3 regions of the Arthrobacter phoenicis genome follow, and region 1 is predicted to be linked to each of the others. Evidence: riboswitches for the same ligand, from Rfam matches in the RefSeq annotation. Region 1 holds a riboswitch; each other region holds the start of a gene.

Evidence for each region. Region 1 has a riboswitch for fluoride ahead of ABC337_RS00195 (universal stress protein). Riboswitches for the same ligand answer to the same signal wherever they lie in the genome.
Region 2: it holds a riboswitch for fluoride, as region 1 does, so the genes downstream of both, ABC337_RS12915 (2,3-bisphosphoglycerate-dependent phosphoglycerate mutase) here and ABC337_RS00195 (universal stress protein) in region 1, are expected to answer to the same signal.
Region 3: it holds a riboswitch for fluoride, as region 1 does, so the genes downstream of both, ABC337_RS12960 (phosphatase PAP2 family protein) here and ABC337_RS00195 (universal stress protein) in region 1, are expected to answer to the same signal.

Annotation. Positions count from the first base shown of each region.
Region 1 covers NZ_JBDFMK010000001.1:34,314-40,605, reverse strand. The annotation lists gene ABC337_RS00205 (alkaline phosphatase family protein) at 1-578, opposite strand, end outside; gene arfB (alternative ribosome rescue aminoacyl-tRNA hydrolase ArfB) at 750-1,172, opposite strand; fluoride riboswitch at 1,316-1,402, shown strand; gene ABC337_RS00195 (universal stress protein) at 1,481-2,059, shown strand; gene ABC337_RS00190 (fluoride efflux transporter FluC) at 2,059-2,574, shown strand; gene crcB (fluoride efflux transporter CrcB) at 2,571-2,948, shown strand; gene ABC337_RS00180 (MFS transporter) at 2,945-4,222, shown strand; gene ABC337_RS00175 (long-chain-fatty-acid--CoA ligase) at 4,227-5,786, opposite strand; gene ABC337_RS00170 (acetyl-CoA C-acetyltransferase) at 5,814-6,292, opposite strand, start outside.
Region 2 covers NZ_JBDFMK010000001.1:2,733,694-2,739,985, forward strand. The annotation lists gene ABC337_RS12900 (cation-translocating P-type ATPase) at 1-671, opposite strand, end outside; gene nhaA (Na+/H+ antiporter NhaA) at 726-2,075, opposite strand; gene ABC337_RS12910 (hypothetical protein) at 2,601-3,296, shown strand; fluoride riboswitch at 3,337-3,425, shown strand; gene ABC337_RS12915 (2,3-bisphosphoglycerate-dependent phosphoglycerate mutase) at 3,447-4,202, shown strand; gene eno (phosphopyruvate hydratase) at 4,230-5,516, shown strand; gene ABC337_RS12925 (universal stress protein) at 5,543-6,085, shown strand; gene ABC337_RS12930 (fluoride efflux transporter FluC) at 6,082-6,292, shown strand, end outside.
Region 3 covers NZ_JBDFMK010000001.1:2,743,196-2,748,908, forward strand. The annotation lists gene ABC337_RS12945 (inorganic diphosphatase) at 1-41, shown strand, start outside; gene ABC337_RS12950 (hypothetical protein) at 64-387, shown strand; gene ABC337_RS12955 (cysteine--tRNA ligase) at 542-1,216, shown strand; gene ABC337_RS12960 (phosphatase PAP2 family protein) at 1,231-1,857, opposite strand; fluoride riboswitch at 2,100-2,173, opposite strand; gene ABC337_RS12965 (MutS-related protein) at 2,341-4,053, shown strand; gene ABC337_RS12970 (MutS-related protein) at 4,050-5,666, shown strand.

The sequences.
Region 1 (6,292 bases):
TAGACGAACGGGTTGTGCCGGGTGGCGTACTGGTCGCCGGCGGAGGCGGCGACGTGGGTGTCCACGGCGCCCGTTTCAGGGTGTTCGCACGGGGAGGTCATGTCCTCCATGTAGCCGCGCCAGGTCTTGTGCGCCGCGTCCAGTTGGCCGGCGAGGGTGGGAACGTCGGCCGGGAAGAGGCACCCGTCGCCCAGCAGTTGGCCCTGGGAGTCCAGCCCCGTGCCGCTGAAGGGCGTGTAGGTGTGGCAGTCATGTTCGGTGCTGGTGTTTGGCGGCTGGCCGGAGATCTGGGCCAGGTAATTCGGCAGCGAGTTGTGGGAGATGCCGTAGTAGCTGTCCAGCAGGACGCCCTGGGAGCGCAGGGTACCGGCCAGGTAGGGGGCGGGGGAACCGCTGTCCCAGACCCGGTCGAAGCCCTTGTTCTCAAGGTTGATCACGAAGATGTGCCCGGGCGTCCCGGTCCGTTGCGGCGCGGCGGCGGGGGACTGGCAGGCCGTGACCGCGGTGAGGAGCAGGGCGAGCAGGAAGGCGGCCCGTGCAGTGCGGCGGTGCGCGCTCCGGTGCGGAAGCAGGGTCACGGTCAGCTCCTCTCGGGACCGCCGGGGAAGACGTTTCCGCGCCTCCGGGTGGAGGAGCAACGGGGTACCCGGTTCAAAAACTGTGCCATGCCGCGGAGGCTCCGCTCCCGCGTGAAGCCTGTGAGTTCCCCTTGAATTTCGGTAGCCCGAAAATTCCGGGTGCCTTCCCGGCTACTCGGCGCTGGGCCGGCGGCGCTGCTGCTTCGTCGCGGAGCGCAGTTTCTTCCCGGCCAGCCGCCGCCGGGTGGAGCCGCGGGTGGGGGAGGTTTTGCGCCGGGCAGCGGGCCCGGGCGCCAGCGCCTCCGCCAGCAGGTGCGCCAAGCGGGCCGCGGCGGCCTCCCGGTTGCGGAGCTGGGACCGGCGCTCGGAGGCGGCGACGGTCAGGACACCGCCGGTCAGCCGGCCCTCCAGCCGGCGCGCCAGCAGCTCCCGCTGGTCTTCCCGCAGCGAGGGCGATCCGGTGATATCCCAGGACAGTTCCACCCGGCTGTCCGAGGTGTTCACGTGCTGGCCGCCGGGGCCGGAGGAACGCGAGAACCGCCAGCGCAGTTCCGACGCCGGGATTGTCAGGGAATGGTTCACCTCCAGGTCCATGCCACCAGCGTGTCACAGAACAGCGGGCCGTCGGCGAAACGATTGGCGGGCGACCCGGAGCCGCACCCGCCGCCGTCGGGCTACTCAACCGGCCGTCCGCCCTGCGGTGCGGCGTGGCGCGGGGCCGGGTGCGGCGTGTAATCTCTGAACACGGCGATGGATCCCGCCGGAACGGCCTGCACTCCGCACCCCGTTCGAACCGCCTCCTGGCTGATGGTTCCTGCCTTTGCACCAACGAAGGTGGGTGACCCGTGCTGACAGCCGCGTCGCCGCGACGCCTCACACAGACGCCACAGGACAGGAGCATCATGACACCTACAGGACCCGTCCCCGGTCCGGCGGACCCCGCCGCCGGGCAGCATTCCGCTTCCGAACACACCTCCGGCCCCGTCGATCGCATCGCCGGGCCCGTCGTCATGGGCGCGGTCCCGGGACAGCCCCAGGCCGTCGCCCACCGGGCCGCCGAGCTTGCCCTCAGCCTGGGTGTTCCCCTGATCTGCGCCTACGTGGATGTCAGCAGCTACCTCGCCGACGACCAGGCCGGCCACGACGGGACCCGGCCGATCGATCCCGACGGCATCGACGACGACGTCGAGGGGATCGCCGCGGCGCTGAAGGACCGGCTGGGGGAGACCCTGGACGCCGGCGGCGTGCCCTGGTCCTTTGTCGCCCTGGCCGGGGACCCAGCGCGGGCACTCGGCCGGCTCGCCGAGGCCAGCGGCGCCTCGATCATCGTTGTCGGGACGCGGGAGCGCGGCCTCGGCGCCCGTTTCGAGGAGCTGTTGGTCGGCTCGGTGGCGGTGCACCTGACCCACCGCCAGCACCGCCCTGTCCTGGTGGTCCCGCTCGCCCCGCAGCCCCGGCACCACGCGCGGGAGGACCGGTAATGGAACCCCGCACCCCGGACACCGTTCCCGGCGCCCGGCCGGACGGCACCCACGCCGTCGCCCCCGGCACCGGACACTCCGCGCAGGAGCCGGCACGCAGCCGGCGCCCGCTGCACCTGCACCCGGGCTTCCTGCTGCTGGTGGTGGCCGGCGGGATCGCCGGAACGCTGGCCCGCTACGGGCTCGGTTCCATCCTGCCCGCCCCCGGCGGCTGGCCGCTGCCCACGCTCGTGATCAACCTGGCGGGGGCATTCCTGCTGGGCCTGCTGCTGGAGGCCCTGATCCGCCGGGGCCCCGACGCCGGACGGCTGCGCGTCATGCGGCTGCTCCTGGGTACCGGGTTCATGGGCGCCTTCACCACTTACAGCACCCTGGCCCTGGAAAGCAACGGACTGCTCGCCGCCGGCCGCTCCCTCGACGCGCTGGCGTACGTGGGAGCCTCCCTGGTGGGCGGTTTCCTCGCCACCTTCGCCGGCATCCGGCTGGCCTCCGCGCGGCAGGGGGCACCCGAATGAGCCTGGTCACCGTCGCCCTGCTGGGCCTGGCCGGCGGCCTCGGCGCAGCCTCCCGGTTCCTGCTGGACGGACTGATCCGCAGCCGGGTCCGCGCCGCCCTCCCCGTGGCCACCATCGTCGTCAACGTCACCGGCTCCTTCCTCCTCGGCCTGATCGCCGGGGCCGTCGGAGCCCACGCCGCACCGGCGGAACTCCAGCTGATCGCCGGGACCGGGTTCCTGGGCGGCTACACCACCTTCAGCACCGCCAGCTTCGAGACGGTGCGCCTGGTCCAGTCCGGCCGGTCCGGGCTGGCGCTGGTCAACGGCCTCGGCACGGCCCTCGCCGCGGTCGGTGCGGCCGCCGCCGGCCTTATCCTGGGCGGGCTGCTGTGAGCTCCTCCGACCAGCCGGCACAGGCCGCGCCGGCAACGGCCGCGCGCCGGGAAAACCGGTTCGGCCCGATGGGCTTCGTCCTGTCCTTTGGTGTGGTCAGCATGCTGGCCGACGTCGTCTACGAGGGCGCCCGCGCCATCACCGGACCGTATCTGGCCACCCTCGGCGCCAGCGCCGTGATGGTCGGCTTCATCACCGGCGTCGGCGAGGCCGTGGCGCTGGTCCTCCGGCTCGGAACCGGGCCGCTGGCGGACCGCACGCGCAAGTACTGGCCGCTGACCATCACCGGGTACGCCCTGACCGCCGTCGCCGTCCCGCTGCTGGCCCTCGCCGGGTCCCTCTGGCAGGCCTCCGCCCTGGTGATCACCGAACGCTTCGGCAAGGCCGTCCGGACCCCGGCGCGCGACACCATGCTCTCCCACGCCGGGGCGACGCTGGGCCGCGGCCGGGCCTTCGCGATCCACGAGGCGCTGGACCAGTCCGGCGCGCTGGTGGGCCCGCTCCTGGTAAGCCTGATGATCGCGGTTTCCGGCTACCAGCTCGGCTTCGGCATCCTGGCCATCCCGGGCGCGCTGGCCATCGCCGCGGTCGTCCTGCTCCGGCGCTTCGTCCCGGCCCCCGAGCGGTTCGACGCCGGCCTGGCCGGCGACGGCGAGGCCGCCAATGCAGCCGCCCGCGTGATAGTGCCCGCGGCATCGGCTGGCCGAACGCCGCTGCCGGCCCGGTTCTGGTGGTACAGCGGCTTCACTGCCGTGTCCATGTTCGGGTTCTCCACCTTCGGCGTGGTCTCCTACCACCTGGAGGTGGCGAAGGTGCTGGCGCCGGCGCTGATCCCCGTGACCTACGCCGTGTCGATGGGCGCGGCGGCCCTGGCGGCGCTGGCCTCGGGCGCGCTGTATGACCGGATCGGGTTGCGCGGGCTGCTGGTGGCCCTGCCGCTCACCGCCGCCGTGCCGTTCCTGTCCTTTTCGGACTCGCCAGCCCTGGTGTGGGCGGGGGCGGCGGTCTGGGGCGCGGCGCTCGGCATCCACGAATCCACGCTGCGCGCCGCCGTCGCGGACCTGGTCCCGGCCGCCCGGCGCGGCACCGGGTACGGGATTTTCACCGCCGTCTATGGCCTCGCCTGGCTCGCGGGCTCGACGATCATCGGCGCCCTGTACGCGACGTCCCCTGCGGGGCTGGCGTTCTTCACGATCGCCACCCAGGTGGCCGCCCTGCTGGTCTTCATCCCGCTGTTGCGTTCCGGCGCGGGACGGCCCGCCGCGCCGGCGTAGGCGCCTACCCTGCCGGGTCGGCGGCGAGTTCGCGCTTGAGGATCTTGCCGCTGGGACCCAGCGGCAGTTCATTCAGCAGCCGGATGATGCGCGGGTACTTGTAAGCGGCCAGCTGCGAGCTGGCGAACTCGACCAGTTCCGCCTCCGTCACCGTGGCCCCGGCGTCGAGCACGATCGCCGCGGCGACCTCCTGGCCGTGGACCTCGTGCGGGACACCGTAGACGGCGGCGCTGACAACCTGCGGGTGGGTCAGCAGCAGCTCCTCGACCTCCCGCGGGTAGACGTTGTAGCCGTTGCGGATGATCATGTCCTTTTTGCGGTCCACGATGGTGAGGTAGCCGTCGTCGTCCTTGGTGCCCAGGTCGCCGGTGCGGAACCAGCCGTCGACGACGGCGTCCGCGGTGGCCTCGGGACGGTTCAGGTAGCCCTTCATCAGCAGGTGGCCGCGGACCACCAGTTCGCCGAGCTCGCCGTTGGGCAGCAGCTCGATGCTCTCCACGGTCTCGGCCCGGGCGATTTCGATGTCCACGCCCCAGATCGGGATGCCGATGGTGCCCGGCCGCGGCGTCATGCCGACGTGGTTGAACGCCGCTACCGGGGAGGTCTCGGTCAGGCCGTAGCCCTCGTGGATCTCGATGCCGAACACGTCGCGGAACCGGTCCATCACCGCCAGCGGCAGCGACGCGCCGCCGGAGATGCCGTAGCGCAGGTCCGCCGGCCGCACCGACGTCGACTTCGCGGCCTCCAGCAGCGCCACGTACATGGTGGGCACCCCGACGAAGACGTTGACCTTGTGCTTGGCCACGAGCTCCAGGGCGCCCTGGCCGGTGAACCGCGGCAGCAGCACCACGGTGGCGCCGGCGCGCAGTCCGGCGTTGAGGACCACTGTCTGGCCGAAGGTGTGGAAGAGCGGCAGGCCGCCGAACAGCACGTCCCCGGGCTTGAAGTCCATCACGCTGGTCAGGATCACGGAGGTCTGCTCCACCAGTGCGAAGTGTGTCCCCAGCGCACCCTTGGGCTTGCCCGTGGTGCCGGAGGTGTAGAGGATCGTGGCGGTGTCCGAGGGGCGGCTGGGTTCGTAGCTGCGGATCGGTTCCGCCGCGGCGGCTTCCGCCTCGAGCCGGGGCAGGTCGCCGCCCTCGGGCGACATGACCGTCAGGACGTCGACGCCGCTGGCCGCGGCCCCGGCGGCGCCCTCGGCCAGGAGGGCATCGGCGCAGATCATCAGCCGCGCGCCGCTGTCCTGGAGGACGTACTCGATTTCGCGGGCCTTGAGCAGGGCGTGCACCGGCACCACGATCGCGCCGAGGGCCAGCACCGCGTAGTAGACGCGGGCGAAGTCCGGCACGTTCGGGATCAGCACGGCGACGGCGTCGCCCGGGCCGATGCCGCGGGCGCGCAGGGCGCCGGCGTACTCGCGGGTCTGCCGCCAGAGATCGCCGTAGCTGGTCCGGTCCTCCCCGACGATCAGGGCCGTGCGGTCCGGGGAGCGGCGGGCGGATTCCGCCAGGATCGCCGCGACGGAAATGGTGGCGAAACCGTCGCCGCTGGTGGTGTTGGTCATGTCCTGCTTCTTCGTCTGAGGGGGTGGTTAGGCTTTGAGGACCAGGGCGTCGCCCTGGCCGCCGCCGCCGCAGAGGGCGACGACGCCGGTGCCGCCGCCGCGGCGCTTTAGGGCGAGTGCCTGGTGCAGGACCAGGCGGGCCCCGGAGGCGCCGACGGGGTGGCCGAGGGCGATCGCGCCGCCTTCGGCGTTGACGACGTCGGTGTCGATGCCCAGGTCGTTGGCGGACTGGATCAGCACGGAGGCGAAGGCCTCGTTGATTTCCACCAGGTCCAGGTCCTTGGCGTGCAGCCCCTCCTGGGCGAGGGCGCGGTCGATGGCCCGGGCCGGCTGGGAGTGCAGGGAGCCGTCCGGACCGGCGGTCTGGCCGTGGGCGCCGATCTCGGCGATCCACTCGAGGCCGGCGGCGATCGCGGCTTCCTTGCTGGCGATGACGAGGGCCGCGGCACCGTCGGAGAGCGGCGAGGCGGAGCCGGCGGTGATGGTGGCGGCGGCGTCCTTGGAGA
Region 2 (6,292 bases), 2.7 Mb from region 1:
GTCGCAATCACAACGCCCCTGCCGCGGCCGCTGCCCACGAACGTGCCGCTGAAAGCAATATTTGCCCGGTCCGCGACACCCGTATCGGCCGGCAGCTGATCCGGGTGCTTGGTGGCGGCGAACGGCTCTCCCGTGAGCATGGACTCGTCGAGCTGAAGGCCGTTGGTGTCGAAGAGGCGAAGATCGGCCGGGACCCGTTCTCCGCTTTCGAGGAGGACGACATCGCCGGGGACGATGTCACGTCCGGGGACCGTCTGTTCGATGCCGTCCCGCAACGCCCGGCAGGAAGGCGTGGAAAGTGACTGCAACGCCCGGACGTCCGCCTCTGCTTTACGCTCCTGAACGAAACCCAGGGCTGCGTTGATGCACAGAACCAGAAAGATCGCGCCGGAGTCCACCCAGTGCCGCTGGAGGAGGGTGACCACAGCGGCGGCCAGAAGGATTCCGATCAGCGGGCTGATGAATTGCCGCAACAAGACCCGCCACCATGGGGTGGCTCCGGCGAAACTCAGTTCGTTCGGCCCAACGTCGGTCAGCCGGCTGGAGGCCTCAGCGGCGCCCAGCCCGTCCGGGCCGGACGACAACCCGGCAAAAACGGCGTCAGAACCCATGGCGTGCCACGGCACAGGCTTCGCGGGTATCGGGTCTGGTCCGGAGGGCTGTGGTGTCATGGCCGGTTCCTTCCTGTGGCCGTGGGCCGGGACTTGCCGGGTGTGGCGGAAGGGTCAGGAAGGGTCGCGGGGTTCGTAGAGGTCGGGGATGCCGTCGTGATCAGAATCGATCATTTCGGCCTCACGGGTGCGCCGGTACTGCCGATTCCTGACCCGCAGCACGGCGACGGCCAGCAGCGCTGCCAGGACGGACGCTGCGAGGATCCCTACCTTCGCGTGGTCGTCGTGCAAGCTGCCGTTGCCGAAGCTCAGCTCCGCAATAAGAAGCGATACGGTAAAACCGATGCCCGCCAACAGGGAGACGCCGAGGACGTCGATCCATTTGAACGAGTTGTCCAGAGCCGCCTTGGTGACCTTAGTGAGGAGCCACGTGGTTCCAAGAATCCCGGCCGGCTTGCCGAGTACCAGCGCCAAGATGATGCCCGCCGCCACCGGATCCGTCAGTGCCGAGACCAGGCCGTCCCAGCCTCCGACGGCCACGCCAGCGGAGAAGAAAGCGAAGACGGGCACGGCCACGCCCGCGGAGAGCGGGCGGAACCGGTGCTCGAAAACCTCGGCCAAGCCAGGCCCTGTGTCCGGACCACCGCTGGCCTTGGAGCGCAGGACCGGGACCGCAAATCCAAGCAGGACGCCCGCAACGGTCGCGTGGATTCCCGAGGCGTGCACCAGGGCCCACACCACCGTCCCCAGAGGCAGCAGAATCAGCCACGCGGCAGCGGCCTTAATCCTGAAGTACAGCCGGTATTTCTGGGCCAGGAACGCGTAGAGCCCGAACGGGATCAGTGCCCACAGCAGGGGCGCGGCCTGAATGTCGCTGGAGTAGAAGAATGCGATGATGCCGATAGCGATCAGATCGTCAACGACGGCAAGGGTCAGGAGGAAGATCCGGAGGGCGCTCGGCAGGTGCGACCCGACGATAGCCAGGACCGCGACGGCGAAGGCAATGTCGGTGGCCGTCGGAATGGCCCAGCCGCGAAGAGACTCCGGGCTGGCGACATTCAGCGCTGCGTAAACGAGAGCCGGAACCACCACGCCGCCTACTGCGGCCGTGACGGGAACAACCGATTTGTTGAGCTCCCTCAGGTCCCCGGCTACAAACTCCCGTTTAAGCTCCAGTCCCACAAGGAAGAAGAAGACCGCCAGCAGCCCGTCGGCCGCCCAGGCGCCCAGGCTCAGCTCAAGATGCCAGGGCTCGTAGCCAATCTTGAAGTCCCTGAGGGCGAAGTAGCTCTCCGACACCGGAGAGTTGGCCCAGATCAACGCAAGGACAGCGGCCGCCACCAGGAGGACACCGCCGACGGTTTCTTTGCGCAGGATTTCGCCGATGCGCAGTGACTCCGCATAGTTACCCCGCCCAAAGACGGTGAATCTCGGAGGGGGCGGGGTGGGAAGTTTCTGGCTCATGAAGGAATCCTCGGAAGTTGAGTCGACAAAAACACTGCCGACCAGACTTCCCGGCTCACCTCTTTTCAGTCTACAGGGCCACGCTCCCCGTGACTGCGGCACGAATGGGGCTTAAGGGTGGCCTCCCTCCGCGGCCGTTCGGCGGTCCCGGATCGTATTGGTTCTGATGGCGGCGTCCCCGCGCCCGTAGGTGGGGTAGCTGTGCTGTTGCCTTCCGGCGGTGCCCGTGCACGGCGGCTCATGTTCGGGAGGGACTGGCGGGTTTAGCCTTGTGTTGCAGAGATGGACGCGGTCGGGCCCGGCGATGGGCTGGCTCCAATGGTTTGTGATGCTGATGGCTCCTGCATCGGGTGTGGAGGCGAGATGGTTACTGGGGATAAGGCATGGAAAAGGCCGGTGGAGCCGGGGACATGCGAACGTGACCGCCTGACCGGGGCTTTGGTGCCCGCGGCGGCGTTGGAGCTGTCGGTGGAGGAAGTTCGCCAGCTGTGGTCGTTCATTCATGGGGACATCATGGACGGCAACATGAGGCGGCTGCTCCGTGCTTCCCTGGGGCTGTGCCCGCGGCACGCGTGGGCCTACGCCGTGGTGGAGGTCGAACTATGGCAGGCCGGCGCTGGTGCCCGGGGAGGGCACCAGCCCTTCGACGTCACCGTCCTTTACGAGGACCTCCTGGAACACGTCGCGGACGGGCTCGCCCGGAGAGGCTCCCTGCTGCACAGGCATCCGGATGAGGTGCTTCTCCCCGTCGGGCCGTGCAGGATCTGCGCGGATATGGCCTCCCCGGAACTGCCGGGCCTGAGGATGGGCTACGCGAACTCGAACACAGAGGCTCTCACCGCCGAGGCGAACAGCTTGGCGTACACCAAGACCTGGTTCAGGGAAACATCGGCGCTATGGCGGACCAGGGTCTGCCCGGATTGTGACCCTGACATGCCGGACGGTGCCGGGGAACTGGCGCTGCTGTGTCGGTTCCATCTGGCCGGGCGCCGCCCTCTTTCCGAGTCGCTCCGGCACGAGGTGGCCTCCCGGTTGCTGGGAATCAGGGACAGGATACGGCGACTGACCGAGTCCATGACCGATCGTGGCGCCCCGGCCGGAGCGGAGGAGAACACTTCCTGGATTGAGGCGGTGGGCTTCTTCGCGGGCTGGGGACTGCCTCTTTTCCTCATCGGCGATGCCGGTTCCAAGGACGCGCAGGGCCGTGGGATGCCGAACTAGGTGCGTCACATGTGGCGGCAGCCGCGGTGTCCCTGTAGTCTCTGTTGACGGTGATGGATCCCGCCGGAACACCGCACGTGAGGTGCGTGGTGTTCGAACCGCCCTTTGGCTAATGGTTCCTACCTTTGCTGATACGAAGGTAGGTGAGCCATGCAAGCACCAGGCAAACTCTTGGTACTCCGCCACGGCCAGAGCGTCCTGAATGCCGAAGATCGTTTCACCGGCCTGCTGGACCCACCCCTGAGCGCTGCCGGCAAAGCCGAAGCAGTCCAGGCTGGAGCAATGCTGGCCTCTGCGGCGCTCATCCCCGACATCGTCTACACGTCGACGCTTAGGCGCACGGTGGATACCGCTCGCATCGTACTGAAAGAGCTAGGAAGCCCCGGTGTTCCGGTCGCTCGTGTGTGGGAATTGAACGAGCGTAGCTACGGGGCATTGACCGGCCGCGCCAGGAATGAGTTGCTCTGCGAACTCGGGCCGGAGGTCTTCCACTTTTGGCGGCGTTCCTACTATGGGGCGCCACCTCCCATGTCCGGCACCCAGCTGGGCGTGATCCGGCGTAGTCTCGCCCTTCAGGGGCTGCCTCCGGAGGCGCTCCCGGCTACGGAGTCCCTGTGCGGGGTCGTGAAACGGGTCCGCATTTTTTGGCACCGGGAACTCCGGCCCCGTCTGGAGGCCGGAGCAGACGTGTTGCTCGTCGGCCATGGTAATTCGCTGCGCGCCCTGTGCTGCGTCCTGGACAGTCTCACCGAGGCCGAGGTCGAGGCGCTGAACATTCCCACCGGGCATCCGCTGCTGTATGGCTTCACGCCTGCCATGGTGCCGGTAGTGCGGGGCGGGGACTACCTGAATCCGCTGGCAGCGCGGACCGCCGCTGCCCTGGTCGCCGCCGCCGGCGGGACCTGACACGAGGATGAGGAAATGGAGTACATCATGAATGACCTTCACATCACAGGGGTACGCGCCCTGCAGATTCTGGATTCCCGTGGCTACCCGACCGTCAAGGTCTGGCTCACGGCCGGCGACGGGACCGTGTCGGTCGCATCCGCGCCGTCCGGGGCCTCCACCGGCGCGCATGAGGCGGTCGAACTGCGGGACGGCGGCACGGAGTATTCCGGCCGAAGCGTGGAAAAAGCTGTGAATAACGTCCGCGGTGAAATAGCCGACCTGCTGACATCACGCCCTTGGACGACCTTGGCGGAACTGGATAACGCCCTGGTGTCCCTGGACGGCACCCCTGGCCGGTCCCGGTTGGGGGCTAACGCCATCGTTGCGGTGTCGATGGCAGCTGCCCGGGCGTTCGCTGCGGTCGCCGGTGTTCCTTTGCATGTTTGGATCGGGCAGCGACTGGGTCGGGGCGGGAGGCTGCCGGTGCCGCACTTCAACGTCCTAAATGGCGGTCAGCACGCGGCGAATCCGTTGGAGTTCCAGGAGTTCATGATCGCCCCTGCCGGGGCGCCGTCCTTCGCTGACGGATTGCGCTGGGGCTCGGATGTCTACCATGCTTTGGCTAAGCGGCTGAAGCAGCAGGGCCTGGCGACCGGGCTGGGGGATGAGGGCGGCTACGCACCAGCGATCGCCCGGCCCGAGGAGGCGCTGGATCTGATCGTGGCCGCCATCGAAGACGCGGGCTACACCGCGGGACGGCACGGGATCGCGATCGCCCTGGACCCGGCCGCGAACTCGTTCTACAGCGAAGGGAGTTACACCGTGGCCGGCCGCGCCCACACCCCGGGGCAGATGATCAGCTACTACGAGAAACTCATCACGGACTACCCGATCTGGAGCCTTGAAGACCCCTTGGCCGAGGAAGACACCGAGGGCTGGCCTGCACTCACCGCCACCCTCGGGAGCCGGGTGCAAGTAGTCGGCGATGACCTGTTCGTCACGTCCGCAGACCGTGTCCGGGAGGGGATCAGGACCGCCGCCGCGACGGCGGTCCTGATCAAACCGAACCAAGCCGGCACTGTGAGTGAAACCTTCGATACGCTCACTGCCGCCGTGGAGGGCGGCTTCGGTGCCATGGTCTCGCACCGCTCCGGAGAAACCGACGATACCTTTGTCGCTGACCTTGTCGTCGGGTCCGGCTGCGGGCAGCTGAAATCCGGGGCACCGGCCCGCGGGGAACGCGTCGCCAAATACAACCGGCTCCTGGAGATACAGGACGAAAACCCGGGCCTGCCCTACGGACCCACCGGCACCCACCTGAACGACCAATAAAAGCCCCACCTACGACAGGAGAACCGATGAACGAGCCGGCGAAGGACGCCCACAGCGCGGGCCACCCGTACGTGCCCGGGAAGATTACTGGGCCGGTGCTGATGGGGGTCGTCCCGGGCCAGTCGCTGGTTGTGGCACACCGTGCCGCGGAGATGGCTTACAGCCTGGGCGTGAAGTTGATCTGCGCCTACGTCGACGTCACGACCTACCTCGCCGAGGAACCCGACGGCCGGGCCGAGGCGTTGCCGATCGATCCGGAGGGAGTTGATGACGATATCGAGGGCATCAGCGCCGGGATCAACGAACATCTCGGGGCCGTCCTTGGGGATGCAGGCATTGACTGGTCCTTCGTGACCCTGGCCGGCGACCCGGCCAGGGCGCTGGGGCGACTAGCCGAATCAACCGATTCCTCGGTCATCGTCGTCGGCACCCGGGAACGCGGCCTCGGCGCCCGATTCGAGGAGCTCCTGGTCGGCTCCGTGGCGGTCCACCTCACCCACCGCCAGCACCGGCCCGTCCTGGTCGTCCCGCTCGCCCCTCACATGAAGCATCCTAAGGAGAGCCGATGATGGAACCGCCCCTTCCCGGGACCACGGCGTCGGCCCGTACCCTCGCGGCAGCCGGGGACGAGAACCTGCTCCCGACAGACAGCGGGCCGGTCGAATCGATAACCGTTGACGTTGATCCCGACGCGGAAACCCTCGGTGAGCCCCGTGCCCACCGCCCCGTCCACCTGCACCCTGGATTAGTGCTGGTCGTGATGGCCGGGGGTTTTT
Region 3 (5,713 bases), 2.7 Mb from region 1:
TGTGCGCGGCATACCTGCGCGCGACCGGCTGGGTGGACTGACCGGCAAAGAAGGTGATGAGGCGTGAATTCATCATTTGATGCTCCGCTGTCGGCGGTGGACCTGACGCGGTTCGGCCGCGCCCGCTGGCTTCCGCCGTATGGGGAGGGCAACGGTCTGGACGCGCTCTTCTGGGCCTGCCTGGCCGAACTTCCGCACAGAATGGTGCCCAGTGCCTTGGAAGCCCTCCGTGAGGAGGACATCCCGGGCTGGGCGGCGCCTTTGAAGAAACCGCGGGTGCTCCCGCCGGTCAGGGCCGGGGAGGAGCCCTATCAGCTGTGGGTCGCGACCCTGCGGTACAACGGCGGCGAGGATGTCCTCATCCGGGTCCTGAATGACTCGCGTTGAGGGGCCAATGTTGGCTGCGGAAGCCATAAGAGCCATAGAGGAACACCCGATCACGTCGACCGGTTCGGCTGCATGCGTAAAGGCCGGGCAGGGCCCCTTGCGGGTCAAAGTAGACGTGCGGGGTCTGGGGCAAAGCTCGTTTCAGGCACTGAGGGTGTTGCTGGTTGCTGATGTGCTCCGGCGTCTGGCTGAGGACCTGCATGGCATCCAGGTGCTGCTGGCCGTCCTCGATGACGGTAACGGACTGCCGGCTGGCCCAGGTGACTGGAAGAAGGCGTCGCTGATCGGGGAGCCGTCAATGCGCAGCCACTCCGAATCGGAGATTGAGGCGTTTCTCCGCGGGCCCGCAGCTGCCGTCATCAGAGCCGCAGCACCCGCAGGGACCGTCGCCAGGGCACCCGTGCCAGGGCAGATCCTGGAGATCGGCGCGGTGCAACCTCCTGCTCCGTGCGGAGCGCCGTTCGACTCCAGCCTGCCCGGCGACCACGATCCGCTCGCGCTTCGCCTCTGCATCCTTCGCTTCCCCTACGCCAGTCCCGCCGTTCTGTCGCGGGCCAGGCTCCACCGGGCTGGGGAGACCTTGCAACGGTGGCGGTTCAAGGTGGCCAACTGGAAGGACATGCCGGCCGCGCCGGCTGTGCCTGAAGTTCTAGCAGCCGCCGACCATGCTCTTAGCTCCGACTTGAACACGGCCGCAGTGCTGACCCTGCTTCATCGGCTCGAAACCGACCAGAGCCTGGCCTCGGGCGGCAAGTTTGCGACCTTTACCCGCCTGGACCGCGTGTTGGGGCTGGAACTGCTCCGCATGGTGGGCAAGGCCCGCTGGTAACCGCGCCCGTTCGGTCACTTTCCCGGGATAGCGGGCAGATGTGGAGCGGTGGAAGCCCTTGGTGCTTGCACCAGCACTGCCAGCGGGGTCCGGTTCAGGCGCACCAACAACAGCGACACCGGCCGATGGAGCAGCCACTGGAGTACGAGGGCGATGAGCGTTCCTGCGGCAAGACCTGCAACGGTGTCCGTCGGGTAATGCATGCCCGTATACACACGGCCGAAAGCCAGGACGGCGGCCGCAATGACGGCCAGGATTCCCAGTTTCCTGCTGACAAAGAACAGTCCTGCCATGAACGCCCCGGCCATGATGCAGTGGTCGCTGGGCATCGAGAAGTCCTGCCCGCACGGCAGCAAGGCCTGGGCCCCGGCGACGGCGTTGCACGGCCGGACGCGGCCAATCAGTGGGGAGATCAGGTGCTGGTTGAGGAGGACTGCGGTCACGACGGAAAGGCCTGTCAGTAGCGCGGACGCTGAGCGGGCCGGAGCATCCTTTCGCCGCCGACCTTGCAGCCAGCCGACGACAAGCAGCAATGACAGGAGCACAAGGCCGCCCCACAGGGCGTAGGCGGCCATAAAATCATGGAGCCACGGCGTCTGCCGGGCTAACGCGATAACAGTCAGGTACAAGTCACGATCCATTATGTTCTCCTCCCGGACCGCAGCACGGCCCCATGAATTGTGTGGTGTCTCAAATCGGACCGTTTGACAACGCGCCCGTCGCGCCTCGGAGGTCTGGGTTCCAGGGCGGTGCTGCCGGCGGCACCGGTCCACCCCCGGGGAGCCTGTGGGCGGGCAGGGGCGGCAGGGAAGATTCCTGGCGCCGGATGGGGATTTCGCGCGGCCGGTCCCGGTCGCCGGGCATGGCTCACCTACCTTCGGTCTCAAAGGCAGGAACCATCAGCCGTGCGGCGGTTCGAGCTGTCCAGCTCAGGCGGGATCCATCGCCGGAGACCAACTCTACCTTGTCTGGTTGGCCATACCGATTCTCCTAGGGGCCGCGGTCCTCGCTTGCGAACGTCGTCTGTGGGGCACGCGTGCTGCCAGCTGCACCCTGAACGGCGGCCGGTCCTGATCCGGACGCTACCGCCTCGTTCGCCGGACGAGTAAAATAGTGTTCAGGCGGTGGATCCCGCCCGGACCGGACAGGATACCCGGTTCAAACTGCCTCCCGGCCTATGGTTCCTGTCCGAAGTTCTCGGCGGACGGAGCCCTGACATGCCGGTCTTTCCCGAAGAAGTCCCCACAGGGGGAATCCATCGTGGTGCCGCGCCGACGCTTGGCCCCGTAACGTTCACCGCCAGGACCGCTGGTGCCATGGCAGTAAGTGTTCTCGGGGTGGTGCCCGATGGTGAGGGGCCATTGTTCCTGGAGACCCTGAAGGACCTGCAGCTTGATGCCATCATCGGGGCGGTCACTTCCGGTCGTGCCGGGTATGACCTTGTCCCGTTCTTCCACTCCCCATGCCGGGATGCGGAAACGGTGGCCTTCCGGCATGAGGTGTTCCGTGATCTGGAAATCCCGTCCTGCCTGGATGCGGTTGAAAGGTTCAGCAGCGGGATGCAGAGTGTGCGCGAGCAGCTGGCCCAGGCAGGGAAGCTTCATTACAGGCTGCAGCAACAGGCACTGGTCCTGGCTGCGGCCCGGACCTATTGTTCAGCCGTGACCGGCCTGCGCGGGGAACTTTCCGCCCTGGGCCTGCAGTCGCCCGGGTTCAGGGCCTTGACCGCTTTCCTGGACGCCTACACCTCGTCAGGTTTCTTTACCCGGATCCGGACAGAGGCCGACCGGATCCGGGCCGACCTGGACGCGGTCTCCTACAAAATCCATATCGACGGGGGACACGTCAGCGTCAGCCCCTACCGGGACGAAGTGGACTACACCGCCGAAGTGGAAGCTACGTTTGCCAGGTTCCGGCAAGGTGCGGTGAAGGACTACCGCAGCAAACTCCCGACGCCGGTCGAATTGGACCATGTCGAGGCGCAGGTGCTTGACCGTGTAGCGATCCTGTTCGCCGACACGTTTGACCGGCTCAACGACTTCTGCACCAGATACACGTCATTCCAGAACCCGACCATCACCCGTTTCGACCGCGAAATCCAGTTCTACATCTCGTATCTGTGCCACATACGGCCCCTGAAAGACGCGGGCCTTAGCTTCTGCTACCCGGAGGTATCGGTCACTTCCAAGCAGACCAGCGCCGCGGATGCCTTCGACCTCGCCCTTGCCGTGAACCTGGTCCGCGAGAAGGCTCCGGTGGTCACCAATGATGTCGAGTTGCACGGCGCCGAACGGATCCTCATTGTGTCCGGCCCGAACCAGGGCGGAAAGACGACCTTCGCCCGGACCGTAGGCCAGCTGCATTACCTTGCCGCGCTGGGTGTGCCCGTTCCGGGCACACGCGCCAGGGTTTTCCTTCCGGACGGGATTTACACCCATTTTGAGCGTGAAGAGAACCGGATGGACCTGCGGGGCAAACTCGAGGATGACCTGATCAGGGTCCAGCGGGTTCTTTCCCAGGCGACGCCGCGCAGCGTCATCATTCTGAACGAAATCTTCACCTCCACCACATTGAACGACGCCATCTACCTGGGCCGGGAAGTGCTCGGACGCATCGTTGTCCTGGACCTGATCTGTGTGTGCGTGACGTTCGTGGAGGAGCTGGCCTCAGTCAGCGCCACCACGGTGAGCATGGTCAGCACCGTCCTGCCCGAGGATCCCTCGGTCCGGACCTTCAAAGTCGTCCGGCGGCGGGCCGACGGCCGCGCGTACGCCAAGGTCCTGGCCCGCAAATACGGCTTGAACTATGAGTCGCTCAAAGAACGGATACGGTCATGAAGGCATTCCTGCTCTACCGCACCTATGACCCTGCACCGCCGGCTGACCTGCCTGCCAATGCCCCTGACATCATCGGCGACCTCGCCCTCGCCCCGGTCATCGAGGCCATGGCGCGCGGCGATGAGTTCCTCCGTGATGTGTCCCTGCGGACGGTCCTGGCGGGTATGAGGGAGCCGGACGAGATCATCTACCGTCAACAAGTCCTCTTGGACTGCCTGGAACACCCGGCCACCGTCCGGAAGCTCTATGGCCTGGCCGTGGAAGCGGTCGAGGCAGAGAAGAAGATCTACCGCAGCATCTTTAACAACTATCCCGCGGCGGTGCTGAGCCGGTCCATCGAATCCTTGAACGCCCTGATGGTCGTGTTGCGCGAGCTGCGCCGTCTGGCCGGCGCGTCCCGCGGGCACTTCGCGTCCCCGGGGATGAACCGGTTCCTCACGATGATCACCGATGAGCTCAACGACGAATATTTCGACGCCGTCGACGTCCACCTGCGGAGATTGAAATTCCGGGGCGGCGTGGAGATCAGCGCCGGGCTCGGGGTGGCCAACGAAGGCACGGGCTACAGGCTGCGCAGATCCGAGGCCATCCCGGGCGGTAAGCTCCAGCGGCTGCTGCGCCAGTGGTTTGTCCCGGACCGTTCAGCGCTGTCCTTCCAGATCCCTGACCGGGACGAAGGAGGCTACCGTGCCCTCTCCGCCCTGCGGGACCGCGGCCTGAACCTTGCCGCCAACGCCCTGGCGCAGGCCGACGACCACATCGTCGATTTCTTCACGGCGCTGCGGAACGAACTGGGCTTCTACATCGGCTGCCTGAACCTGCGTGAGCAGCTCGAAACCGTCGGCGCCCCACTGTGCATACCCAAACCTGAATCCTATGAAGCGGGGAAGGCCCCGGTGTGTTCGGCCCGTGCCCTCAGCGACCCTACCCTCGCCCTGGCCGGCACCAACGTCACCGGCAATGACCTTCCTGCTGACGGCAAGCGCATAGTAATCATCACCGGCGCCAACCAAGGCGGGAAGTCCACCTTCCTGCGCGCCGTCGGACTGGCCCAGCTGATGATGCAAGCCGGAATGTTCGTCTGTGCCGACTACTTCAGCTCCACCCCCTGCGACAGCCTGCACACGCACTTCAAGAGGGAAGAAGACGCCAGCCTAACCAGCGGAAAGCTCGATGAGGAACTGGCCCGCATGGACACCATCGCGTGCAGGCTCACCAGCTCTTCCATGGTTCTGTTCAACGAGTCCTTCGCAGCCACCAACGAACGTGAAGGCTCCGGCATAGCCCGGGACGTGATCTTTGCCCTGGCTGAATCAGGGGTCCGCGTATTCTTTGTCACCCACATGTTCGACCTTGCCCACTCGCTGTTCACCCGCCATCTGCCCGGGGCACTGTTCCTGCAGGCCGAACGACGGGAGGACGGACGACGCACCTTCAAACTGCAGCAAGGCGAACCGACACCGACCAGCTACGGCAAAGACCTGTACCTGCGCATCTTCAAGGACCAGCACGGCCCCGCCGATCCCGGCAACACCGTCGATACCGACGCCGTCACCGATGAACGCACCGCTGCGCCCCCGGTCGTCGCCACCGGGACGCAACGGACGTCCTAAGCCTGGACCTGCCCCCTGTCCCGCAACCGGGCGTCGAGCCGGTCCGG